Regions from separate parts of the Sinomonas sp. RB5 genome, predicted to be linked through region 1. Evidence: riboswitches for the same ligand, from Rfam matches in the RefSeq annotation. Region 1 holds a riboswitch; the other holds the start of a gene.
What was found. Region 1 has a riboswitch for S-adenosylmethionine ahead of sfnG (dimethylsulfone monooxygenase SfnG). Riboswitches for the same ligand answer to the same signal wherever they lie in the genome.

Region 1 (6,090 bases):
GCGGCGGGTGCGGGGACGGAGTGCGGAGCGCGTGCGGGCCTGCGCTCGGCGGCCTGGAGGGGGTGGAGGAGCCGCCCGCGGACGGGGGCCACGGCGGAGGCTGCGGCGTCGCCCCGGCGGGCGTCGAGGGCGTGGGCGTCCGGGATCCGGGCGGCCGAGCCGTGGTCGGAGGAGGAGGGTGCGGTGGTGGTCTTCGGTTCCATGCCCAGAAGTCTGCGCGGGGCCGAGGGGGGACGAAACGATTCGGCCCTCACCGAATCCTCGACCGGGGCCACGCCGAAACCTACGCTGGGCCCATGCAGATCACGCTCACGAGCGAGGACCTCACCAAGGTCCACTTCGAGGCCTCCCCGCTGTGGGAGACGGTGACCAGCCTGCGCGCGCTGCAGGCCGGGACGCCGCTGCACCGGCCCTGGATCACCGAGGCGCGCCAGCGCATCTCCGCGAGCGGCGACCCGCTCTCCCGCGAGCACCTGCGGGTCCTGACGACCCTCGTGCAGCCCAAGGGCTTCATCGCCGACTCCCTCACGCCGACCCCGACCCGCGCGGACACGTTCGCGGAGGCCCTCGACGCCGTCGCCGAGGTGCCCGCCGAGCTGTGGGCGCGCGACTTCGACTGCCTCGAGAAGTGCCAGCTCGTCGGCTACATGCGGGCCACCCTCACCGAGCTGCGCGCCGACCCGGAGGGCTCGGTGGGCCGGATCGTGGCGGCGCTGCGCTGGTACTGGACCACGGCCCTCGAGCCCTACTGGCCCAGGCTGCGCTCGGTGCTGCTCGCGGACATCGACTCGCGCCTGGACGACCTGGCGCGGTACGGCATCCAGGAGGTGTTCAAGACCCTGCACCCGAGCGTGCGCCCCACCGACACCGGCCTGGAGATCACGCGCGGGTGCGAGGCGACGGAGCGGCCCAAGCCGGGCAGCGGCCTGATCCTCGTGCCGAACGCCTTCGTGTGGCCCAACACGCTCGTGCTCAACATTGCCCCGTTCGTGCCCACCATCACGTACGCGCCCCGCGGCGTCGGGCGGCTGTGGGAGGCGACGCGGGAGACGCGCGAGTCGCCGGTCTCACGCCTGCTCGGGCGGACGCGCGCGCAGATCCTCGCGCAGCTGGACGTGCCGATGACGACGACGCAGCTCGCCTGCGCGCTCGACCTCGCCGCCGGGACGGTCAACGCGCACCTCAAGGTGCTCGCGGAGTCGGGGCTCACCGAGCCGGTGCGCGCCGGGCGCGAGGTGTTCTACCAGCGCGGGCGGGTGGGCGAGGAGCTCCTGGCCCGGGCGTGAGCCCTCGAAACGGCGTAGGTGACTCTTCAAGCTGGCGTAGGTGACTCCTCGAAACGGCGTAGGTGACTCCTCAACGAGGGATACGCGCCGTTGAGGAGTCAGGTCCGCACCGTCGAGGGGTCATCTACGCGCCGTTGAGGAGTCAGCTGCGCCTAGCGGGCCGACCCCGCCGGAGCCGTTGCCTCGCCGATGCTGTGCAGGGCCACGGGCGAGGTCCCGTTGACGAACCAGTCCCCCAGCCCGCGCGCCTTGAACGCCGCCGGGTTGTGCGTCGCGACGGTCCGGGCATTGCGCCAGTGCCGGTCGAGCGCCTTGCCCCGGGACACGGCGGAGGCGCCGGCCGTGTCGAAGAGCTGCTGCGCGGCGTCGATCACGAGCGGCGGCACGGCCACCTGGGCGAGGTCGACGGCGACAGCTCCCCGCACGTAGCGGTCCTCGGCCGGGGCGTCGGGGCCGAGGGCGAGGGCGGCGTCGAGCTCGCGGGCCGCGGCGAGCACGGAGGACTCCGCGGCGAACGACTTGGCCGCGAGCTGCCCCACCAGGTTCAGGATGAGCGGATCCTCGCGGAACAGCTGCCCGGACCCGGTCGAGAAGGTCCGCGTCCGCTTCGCCACGAGCGCCGAGGCGTCGCGCACCACGGCCTTCCCGATCCCGGCGAGGACCGTCAGGAGCATGAGCTGGAGGAAGGCCGGCTCATGCGTGGTGGACTCGGTGCGGGGCACGGCGTCCTCGTCCGGGATCGGGACATCGCGGAACACGGCCGTCCCGGTGCCGGTCATCTGCTGGCCGAAGCCGTCCCAGTCGTCGCGAATCTCGACGCCGGCATGCCCGGTCGGCGCGATCGCGTACAGCCGCGCGGCGGAGTCCTCCGGGGACGCCATGACGGCCACGTAGTCGGCGAAGATCGTGCCGGTCGTGTAGTACTTCTCGCCGGTGAGGAGCCACCCGTTGGCCGCGGGGGCGAGGCGCGTCTGGACGGTACCGAGGGCGTTGCCGGACTTCTCGGTCGCGGCGTTGCCGAAGAGGGCGCCGTCCGCGACCCGGCCGAACCACCGGGCCCGGAAGGCCTCGTCCTGCAGCGAGATGGTCTCCACGAACGCGAAGTGGGAGCGCAGCAGGTGACCCACCGAGGAGTCCGCCGCGGAGAGGTCGATGAGCAGCCGGACGAGCGTCTCGATGGAGGCGCCGAAGCCGCCGTACTCGGCTGGCACCCGCACGCGGCCGAACCCGGCGTCCTTGAGCCAGCCGACCTGCTCGAACGGCAGGGCCCTGGCCAGCTCCCGGTCGAGCGCGCCGCCCTCGATCCGCGCGAAGACCGGAGCGAAGCGCTCGGCGAGCTCCGCGTACGAGGCGGAACCGCCCGCCGTCGTGCGTCCCATCAGTGCATTCCCCTCTCCGGCGGCCGACCGGCGGGCACGCCACCGAACAGTATTCGGCGCGGCACCGACTCCCGCGAGTGTGACGAAATAATTTGCATCGTTACGCCGCCTTTCGACAGAATCGGACTGACCATCCCGAGCGGCTGAGAGATCTGGATCTGTGACGCCGCAGCAACCCTGGCCCCGGCGGGACCGCCGTCCGGAGCCAAAGGTGCTACTGCCAGAAGCGATGGTGAGTGCTATGGAGCCTCGGCCCGAGCCCCACGTCGCGCCCGCACGTAAGGAGCGCACTATGTCCTTGTCTGGGATCGACCTCGAGACCCCGCTGAAGTTCGCCTACTGGGTGCCCAACGTCTCGGGTGGCCTCGTCGTCTCGACCATCGAGCAGCGGACCAACTGGGAGTTCGAGTACAACAGGAAGCTCGCCCGCATCGCGGAGGACTCGGGCTTCGAGTACGCCCTGACGCAGACCCGCTACGCCGCGAGCTACGGCGCGGACAAGCAGCACGAGGCCACCTCGTTCAGTCTCGCGCTGCTCATGGCCACCGAGCGGCTCAAGGTCATCTCGGCCGTGCACCCGGGCATGTGGCACCCGGGGGTGCTCGCGAAGTTCATCATCACCGCGGACCACCTCTCCGGCGGACGCGCGGCCGTGAACGTGGTCTCGGGCTGGCTCAAGGACGAGTTCGTGAACTTCGGCCTGGAGTGGCTCGAGCACGACGAGCGCTACGTCCGCACCGAGGAGTTCATCAACGCCCTCCGAGGCCTGTGGACGCAGAAGGAGTACTCGCAGTCGGGCAAGTACTACACGATCTCCGACTTCACGCTGAACCCGGCGCCGCTGGACGTCCCGGGCCGCCCGCACCCGGAGATCTTCTTCGGCGGCAACTCGACGGCCGCGCAGGCCGCTGCAGGCCGCACCGCGGACTGGTACTTCTCCAACGGCCGCGACATCGAGGGCTTCAAGGAGAACATCGCCGGGGTCCTGGCCGCCGCCCAGGACGGCCGCACCGCCCCCGCCGCGCCGCGCTTCGGCCTCAACGGCTTTGTGATCGCCCGCGACACGGAGAAGGAGGCCCAGGACACGCTCCGCGAGATCATCGCCAAGGCCCACCGGCCCGCCGTCGAGGGCTTCGCCGCCGCCGTCAAGGAGGCCGGCCAGTCCACCAAGGACGGCAAGGGCATGTGGGAGGACTCCACGTTCGAGGACCTCGTCCAGTACAACGACGGCTTCCGCACCAAGCTCATCGGCACCCCCGAGCAGATCGCCGAGCGGATCGTCGAGTACAAGAAGATCGGCGTGAACCTGTTCCTCACCGGCTACCTGCACTTCCAGGAGGAGCTCGAGGCGTTCGGCGGCGACGTCCTCCCGATCGTGCGCGAGCTCGAGGCGGACCTCGCCCGCAAGAACGGCACCGAGCTGCGCACTGACCTGCTGCCGGTCACGAGGCACGACGGCGCCGCCCGCCACCGCGCGGACCTCACCGGGGCGGACCTCGCCGGGGCGAACGCCTGATGGCGGAGCGCCAGTTCGGCTTCCGCACCCGCGCCCTGCACGCCGGCGGCACGCCCGACGCCGAGCACGGCGCCCGGGCGGTCCCGATCTACCAGTCGACCTCGTTCGTGTTCAAGGACTCGGACGACGCCGCCAACCTGTTCGCGCTGCAGAAGTACGGCAACATCTACTCCCGCATCGGCAACCCGACCGTCGCCGCCTTCGAGGAGCGCATCGCCTCGCTCGAGGGCGGCATCGGAGCGGTCGCGACGTCCTCCGGCATGGCCGCGGAGTTCATCACGTTCGCCGCGCTCACCCAGGCCGGGGACCACATCGTCGCCTCCTCCAAGCTCTACGGCGGCACGATCACCCAGCTCGACGTGACGCTGCGCCGGTTCGGGGTCGAGACCACGTTCGTGGACTCGACCGATCCGGCCGCGTTCAAGGCGGCCCTGCGCGAGAACACCAAGGCCGTGTACACCGAGGTGGTGGCCAACCCCTCCGGCGACATCGCCGACCTGGCCGGCCTCGCCGCCGTCGCCCATGAGCACGGAGTCCCGCTCGTGGTCGACTCGACGCTGACCCCGCCGTACATCTTGCGGCCCATCGAGCACGGCGCGGACATCGTGATCCACTCGGCCACGAAGTTCCTCGGCGGCCACGGGACCACGCTCGGCGGCGTGGTCGTGGAGTCCGGCACCTTCGACTGGGGCAACGGCAGATTCCCGACCATGACGGAGCCGGTGCGCAGCTACGGCAACGTCTCATGGTGGGGCAACTTCGGCGAGTACGGCTTCCTCACCAAGCTGCGCTCCGAGCAGCTGCGCGACATCGGGCCGTCCCTGTCCGCGCAGTCCGCGTTCCAGCTCCTCCAGGGCGTCGAGACGCTCCCGCAGCGCATGGACAACCACCTCGCGAACGCCCAGCGCGTCGCCGAGTGGCTCGAGGCCGATCCGCGCGTCACCTACGTGAACTACGCGGGCCTGCCCTCGCACCCGCAGCACGCGTACGCGAAGGAGCTCCTGCCCCTCGGCGTGGGCTCGGTGTTCAGCTTCGGCGTCAGGGGTGGCCGCGAGGCCGGTGCCCGGTTTATCGAGGCGCTCCAGCTCGCCTCGCACCTGGCGAACATCGGGGACGCGCGCACGCTCGTGCTGCACCCCGGCTCGACGACGCACCAACAGCTCTCCGCGGAGCAGCTCGTCGCGGCCGGCGTGCCGGCGGACCTCATCCGCCTCTCGGTGGGGCTCGAGGACGTCGAGGACATCATCTGGGACCTCGACCAGGCATTGGCTGCAAGCCAGACAGAGCCGCAGGAGATCACCGGCCTCGAGGAGGAGTTCGCCGCGCCGACCTACACCGGCGAGGCCTGCTCCGTGCCCGCGAAGGGAGCGAACAAGTGAGCGTCGTCGGAACGACAGAAGCCGAGCGCACCTGGGTGGGTCCCTCCGCCCCCGAGCGGCTGAGGATCCTGCACGAGACGAAGGTCATCGCGATCGTCGGAGCCTCGGACAAGCCCAGCCGCGCGAGCTACTTCGTGGCCACGTACCTGCTCTCGTCCACGAAGTACCGCGTGTACTTCGTCAACCCGGTCGTGAAGAGCATCCTGGGGCAGCCGGTCTACGCCTCGCTCGCGGACCTGCCCGAGACCCCGGACCTCGTCGAGGTGTTCCGCAAGCACGACGACCTCCCCGGCGTGCTCGAGGAGGCCAAGGCGGTCGGCGCCAAGACCATCTGGCTCCAGCTCGGGTCCTGGCACGAGGGGGTCGCCGCGGACGCCGAGGCCGCCGGCCTGAACGTGGTGATGGACCGCTGCGTGAAGATCGAGCACGCGCGCTTCCACGGCGGCCTGCACCTCGCGGGCTTCAACACGGGCGTGATCTCGAGCAAGCGCCAGGTCCTCCCCTAACCGTTTCGGGTACGCATCTCGTCG
Region 2 (6,090 bases), on a different contig from region 1:
GAGTGGCGCAGCGCCGACATCAGCACCCCGGCGGGCCGCGAGGCGCGCCGGAGCGGACTGCTGAAGAACCTCTCGCTCCTGGGCGGTGTGCTGCTCGCGAGCGTCGACACCAACGGGCGGCCCTCCCTGGCCTGGCGCACGCAGCATCTCGCCGCCGACGCCACCAAGGCCGGCCGGCGCCAGTTCGCGGCCGCCGAGAAGCACACGAGCAAGGCGGTCCACCGCGCCGCGCGCCGTGCCGAGCACACCGCCCGGCGGGCGCAGCGCACCGTGCGCTCCGCGGCGAAGGAAGCGGCCAGCGCCGCCTCGGACGTCCTCTCGTGAACCACTGGCCGGCGCCCTTCGCTGACCGGCCGGTCGACGCCACCGTCACCGTGCCCGGCTCGAAGTCGCTGACCAACCGCTACCTCGTGCTGGCGGCGCTCGCCGATGGCCCCTCCCGCCTGCGGGCACCCCTCCACTCGCGCGACTCCGCCCTGATGGTCCAGGCCCTGCGGGTCCTCGGTGCCACGGTGACCGAGGTCCCCGGCGACGGCGAGTACGGTCCCGACCTCGAGATCGTCCCGGCCCCCCGCGGCGCCGACGCCGCCGATCTCGGCAGCGTGGCCGTGGACTGCGGACTGGCCGGCACCGTGATGCGCTTCGTGCCGCCGCTCGCCGCGCTCGCCCGCGGCGTGATCGCGTTCGACGGCGACCCGCACGCGCGGGTGCGTCCCATGGGCCCCGTGATCGAGGGCCTCCGCGGGCTGGGCGTCGACCTCACGTCCCCCGACGGCGGCACGCCCCGCTCGCTGCCGTTCACGGTGCACGGCACCGGCGCGGTGCGGGGCGGCCACGTCGCCGTCGACGCCAGCGGCTCGAGCCAGTTCGTCTCCGCGCTCCTGCTCGCGGGCGCCCGCTTCACCGACGGGCTCCACCTCGAGCACGTCGGCGGCCCGGTGCCGAGCCTCGACCACATCTCGATGACCGTCGAGGTCCTGCGCGGCGTCGGGGTGGAGGTCGACGACACGGCCCCCCACCACTGGGTCGTCTGGCCCGGCCCCATCCGGGCCTTCGATGTCCGGATCGAGCAGGACCTCTCCAACGCGGGCCCGTTCCTCGCCGCGGCCCTCGCCACCCGGGGCACCGTCCGCGTCCCCAACTGGCCCGAGCACACCACCCAGGTCGGCGACGCCTGGCGCGAGATCCTCCCCCGCCTCGGAGCCGAGGTGACCCTCGACGCCGGCACCCTCACCGTCCGCGGCGGGGAGCGCATCACCGGAGCGGACCTGGCCGACACGAGCGAGCTCGCCCCGACGGTCGCGGCGCTGTGCGCGCTCGCCGACTCGCCCTCGCGGCTCACCGGCATCGCGCACCTTCGCGGGCACGAGACGGACCGGCTCGCGGCGCTCGTCGCCGAGATCACCCGGCTCGGAGGGGACGCCGAGGAGACCGACGACGGCCTCGTGATCCGGCCCGCCCCGCTGCACGGCGGCGTGGTCCGCTCCTACGCCGACCACCGCATGGCCACCGCCGGCGCCATCCTGGGGCTCGCCGTCCCCGGGGTCGAGGTCGAGGACATCGCCACGACGTCCAAGACCATGCCGGAGTTCCCCCAGATGTGGGCGCGCATGCTGGGCCAGCACGCGCAGGCGGGAGCCGGCTCCTAGCATGGGGCAGCGCGAGTGGGACGAGAGCGACGTCCGCGTCCGCCCGAACAAGCGTGGCAGCCGTCCGCGCACCAAGGACCGGCCGAGCCACGAGGACGCCGTCGTGGGCCGCATCGTCACGGTGGACCGCGGGCGCTACACGGCGGTCCTCGACGAGGACACGCCCCAGGAGCGGGTGGTGATCGCCGCACGGGCCCGGGAACTGCGCCGCACGCCCGTGGTGCCCGGCGACTTCGTGGGCCTGGTGGGCGACGTCAGCGGCCGGCCCGACACCCTCGCACGGCTCGTCCGCATCGAGGAGCGCTCGACCGTCCTGCGGCGCAGCGCCGACGACACGGACCCGGACGAGCGGGTCGTCGTCGCGAACGCGGACCAGCTCGTGATCGTGGTCGCCGCTGCCAACCCCGAGCCCCGCACCGGCTTCATCGACCGGGCCCTCGTCGCGGCCTACGATGCCGGGATTGAGCCACTGCTGCTCGTGACGAAGGCGGACCTGAAGGATCCGGCCGCGCTCCTGGCCAACTACCGGCTCCTGCCCCTCACCGTCGTCGTGAGCCGCACCGCCGAGGAGCCCGCAGAGGGCGCCCAAACCGAAGACGGCGCCTCGGCCCGGCTCGACGACGAGGCCGTGGAGCGGCTCCGCGCCCAGCTCGAGGGCCACGTGACGGTACTGCTCGGCCACTCGGGCGTGGGCAAGTCCACCATGGTCAACGCGCTCACCGGCGCCGACCGCGCCACCGGCGGGGTCAACGCGGTGACCGGGCGCGGCCGGCACACCTCCTCCTCGGCGCTCGCGCTGCGCCTCGCCGACGCCCCGTCGGGCAGCTGGATCATCGACACTCCCGGGATCCGCTCGTTCGGGCTCGCCCACGTGGACCCCGACCGGATCCTGCACGCCTTCGCCGACCTCGAGCCGGGCATCGAGGCATGCGAACGCGGCTGCCGGCATGACGCCGCGGCAGTGGGCTGCGGCCTCGACGCGTGGGTCGCCGGCGGGCACGCGGGCGACGCCGGCCCGGCCCGCCTCGCGTCGCTGCGCCGCCTCCTCGGGGCCGGCCCGCGGGAGGAAGCGCAGGACGAGAAGGAACTCGGCGTCTAGGCTGTGCTCCCGTCTCGGCTGTGCCTCGCGGCCGGCGCGCGCCCCAGGGGATAGCGTGGGGTCCATGACCTCAGTGACCGAGACCTCGTACAACGACGACCTCCGCCTCGCCCACGTCCTGGCGGACTCGGTCGACGCCCAGACGATGGAGCGGTTCAAGGCCCTCGACCTGAAGGTGGAGACCAAGCCGGACCTGACCCCGGTCACCGACGCCGACCGCGCCGCCGAGGAGGCGATCCGCGGGCAGCTCTCCCGCTCCCGGCCCCGCGACGCGGTGGTGGGCGAGGAGTTCGGGACCACGGGCCACGGTTCCCGCCGCTGGATCATCGACCCGATCGACGGCACCAAGAACTTCGTCCGCGGCGTGCCCGTGTGGGCGTCCCTGATCGCCCTGGCCGACGGCGACGAGATCGTGGTCGGCGTGGTGAGCGCCCCGGCCCTCGGCCGGCGGTGGTGGGCGGCCAAGGGCACCGGCGCCTACACGGGGCGCTCCCTCGCCTCCGCCACGCGGCTGAAGGTCTCCGACGTCTCGAAGCTGCAGGACGCGTCGCTGTCCTATTCCTCGCTCTCGGGCTGGAAGGAGCGCGGGAGCCTCGAGGACTTCCTCGGCCTCACCGACGAGGTCTGGCGGACCCGCGCCTACGGGGACTTCTGGTCCTACTGCCTCGTCGCCGAGGGCGCCGTGGACATCGCCACAGAGCCCGAACTCGCCCTCTACGACATGGCCGCCCTCGTGCCCATCGTCACCGAGGCGGGGGGCCGCTTCACCTCCCTGGACGGGCAGGACGGCCCGTGGGGCGGCAACGCGCTCGCGACCAACGGCATCCTGCACTCCGAGGTGCTCGGCAAGCTGAACCCCGGCCGCGACGACCTCCTGCCGGGCTGACGCGGGCCCCGGCAGCCGGCCCGCGCCCCGTCACCGTTCGTCACACTGACCCGCTGCGCGCCGCCCGGCGTGCGCGGCCCTCCCGCGTGCCCTAGGGTCTTTGCCAAGGTCACGAGTGCCAGCGCGAAACCCCGGTTTGCTGGCCGGCAACCCTCCCAGACGCGGCGGGGTGCCCCGGGTGACGACCGGGCCGGTCCGGAACGGATGCGGCAAGCGCGGACCCGAGGGTCCCTCGCCTGTGAGGAACGCCGATGAGCACTGTCCTGTCCCCCACCGCCGACGCTGCCGAGCTGAGCGCGCGGTACCCCGACGCGCTCGAGCCACTCGCCGCCGTCGTCGGCGCCGACCTCGCCGCGCCGCTCGTGACCGGCGGGAGCGTCCGGTACGCCAATCTCGACTACGCGGCCTCGGCCCCGGCGCTGGCCGAGGTCGCCGACCACCTCACCGAGGTGCTGCCCTTCTACGCGAGCGTGCACCGCGGCGCCGGCTACGCCTCGCAGATCAGCACGAGCGTCTACGAGAACGCGCGCGGAACCGTGCGCGCCTTCGTCGGGGCGAGGCCGGACGACGCGGTCGTGTTCACGCGCAACACCACCGACTCCCTCAACCTGCTCGCCGGCTGCGTCCCGCCCGGCCTCGACGTCCTCTACCTGGACATCGAGCACCACGCGAACCTCCTGCCCTGGCAGGGCCGCGCGCACCGCAGCGTCGTCGCCGCGGACACGGTCGCCGAGACGCTCGAGCGCCTCGGCGCAGAGCTCGCCCACGGCGGGGTGGGCCTCCTCGCCGTGACCGGGGCCTCCAACGTCACCGGGGAGGTCCTCCCCCTCGCCGAGCTCGCCGCCCTCGCCCACGCCCACGGGGCCAGGATCCTCGTCGACGCCGCCCAGCTGGCCCCGCACCGCCGGATCGACATGGCCGGGGACCCCGGAGCCTCGACGGGCATCGACTACGTCGCCTTCTCGGGCCACAAGCTCTACGCCCCCTTCGGCAGCGGCGTGCTCGTGGGCCGGCCGGACTGGCTCGACGCCGGCCGGCCGCACCTCGCCGGCGGCGGCGCCGTCAGCGAGGTCCGCCTCGAGTCCGTGGCCTGGGCCACCGGGCCGGCCCGGCACGAGGCCGGCTCCCCCAACGTCCTCGGCGCGGCGACGCTCGCCCGCGCCGCCGAGGTCCTCGGCGCCCTGGACCCCGTCGCGTGGACCCGCCACGAGGAGCAGCTGCGCGCCGCGCTCGTGGACGGCCTGGAGGCGATCGACGGCGTCGGCGTCCACCGCCTCTTCGCCGACGCGCCGTCGGCGATCGGGGTGGTGAACTTCTCGATTGCCGGCTACGACGCGGGCCTCGCGGCCGCCTACCTCTCCGCAGAGCACGGCATCGGCGTGCGGGACGGGCGATTCTGCGCCCATCCTGCCCTGACCCGGCTCGGGCTGCCCGCGGGCTCCCTGCGGGCCAGCTTCGGCGTCGGCTCGCGGCTCGAGGACGTCGAGCGGCTCGTGGGAGCGGTCAGCCAGCTCGTCGAGGCCGGGCTGGGCATCGACTACGCCGTCGACGCCGGGCGCTGGGTCCCTGCCCGGGACACCCGGCCGTTCCCCGCCTGGGCGCCCAACACCCCGGGCACCGCGGGGGCGGCGCCGTGCAGCCTCGGCGAGTGAGCGGCGTCGTCCGCACGCCCTAGGGGCCGCGCCCGACGTAGAGTGGGGAGCCGGAATCCTCGAAAGGAACTGATGGGACGCGGCGGGCCGAAATTCGACGACGCGCGGCGGCGCGAGCTCGCCGGGGCATTCTCCGCCGGCGGCGAGCACTACGAACGGGTCCGCCCCGGCTACCCGAGGGAGGCGGCCGACTGGATCGTCCCGGACGGCGCGCGCACCGCGGTCGATCTCGGGGCCGGCACCGGCAAGTTCACCGAGCTGCTCGTGGCCCGCGGCCTCGCCGTGACCGCCGTGGACCCGTCCGCGGACATGCTGGCCCAGCTCGCCGCCAGGCTCCCCTCGGTCACGTGCGTCGCTGCCCCCGCCGAGCGGACCGGGCTGCCGGACGCCTCCACGGACGTGGTGGTCGCCGCCCAGGCCTGGCACTGGTTCGACCCGGCGGCCGCGACCCGCGAGGCGGCCCGCCTCCTCAGTCCGGGCGGCCGCGCCGGGCTCGTGTGGAACCAGCTCGACACGCGCATCCCCTGGGTCCACCGGCTCTCGCGCATCATGCACGCCGGCGACGTCCACAAGCCGGACTACCACCCGCCGTCGGGCCCGGAGCTGCACGGCTGGGAGCCGCTCGTGATCGCCTGGGAGGACCCGACCACCCCCGAGGGCATCGTGGAGCTGACGAAGTCCCGCAGCTACTACCTGCGGGCCTCCGAGAAGAACCGGCGCAGGGTCGAGGACAACCTCGCCTGGTACCTCTTCGAGCACCTCGGCCACTCCCCCGACGAGCCCCTCGCCCTGCCCTACATCACC

Region 2: it holds a riboswitch for S-adenosylmethionine, as region 1 does, so the genes downstream of both, ACVWWH_RS13755 (aminotransferase class V-fold PLP-dependent enzyme) here and sfnG (dimethylsulfone monooxygenase SfnG) in region 1, are expected to answer to the same signal.

The regions. Positions count from the first base shown of each region.
Region 1 covers NZ_JBSSGJ010000013.1:88,221-94,310, forward strand. Annotated here, with positions in the region: gene ACVWWH_RS14910 (hypothetical protein) at 1-203, opposite strand, end outside; gene ACVWWH_RS14915 (ArsR/SmtB family transcription factor) at 297-1,286, shown strand; gene ACVWWH_RS14920 (acyl-CoA dehydrogenase family protein) at 1,439-2,665, opposite strand; SAM riboswitch class I at 2,793-2,901, shown strand; gene sfnG (dimethylsulfone monooxygenase SfnG) at 2,958-4,181, shown strand; gene ACVWWH_RS14930 (O-acetylhomoserine aminocarboxypropyltransferase/cysteine synthase family protein) at 4,181-5,560, shown strand; gene ACVWWH_RS14935 (CoA-binding protein) at 5,557-6,066, shown strand.
Region 2 covers NZ_JBSSGJ010000011.1:119,412-125,501, forward strand. Annotated here, with positions in the region: gene ACVWWH_RS13735 (DoxX family protein) at 1-324, shown strand, start outside; gene aroA (3-phosphoshikimate 1-carboxyvinyltransferase) at 321-1,649, shown strand; gene rsgA (ribosome small subunit-dependent GTPase A) at 1,651-2,748, shown strand; gene hisN (histidinol-phosphatase) at 2,813-3,634, shown strand; SAM riboswitch class IV at 3,742-3,856, shown strand; gene ACVWWH_RS13755 (aminotransferase class V-fold PLP-dependent enzyme) at 3,886-5,286, shown strand; gene ACVWWH_RS13760 (class I SAM-dependent methyltransferase) at 5,359-6,090, shown strand, end outside.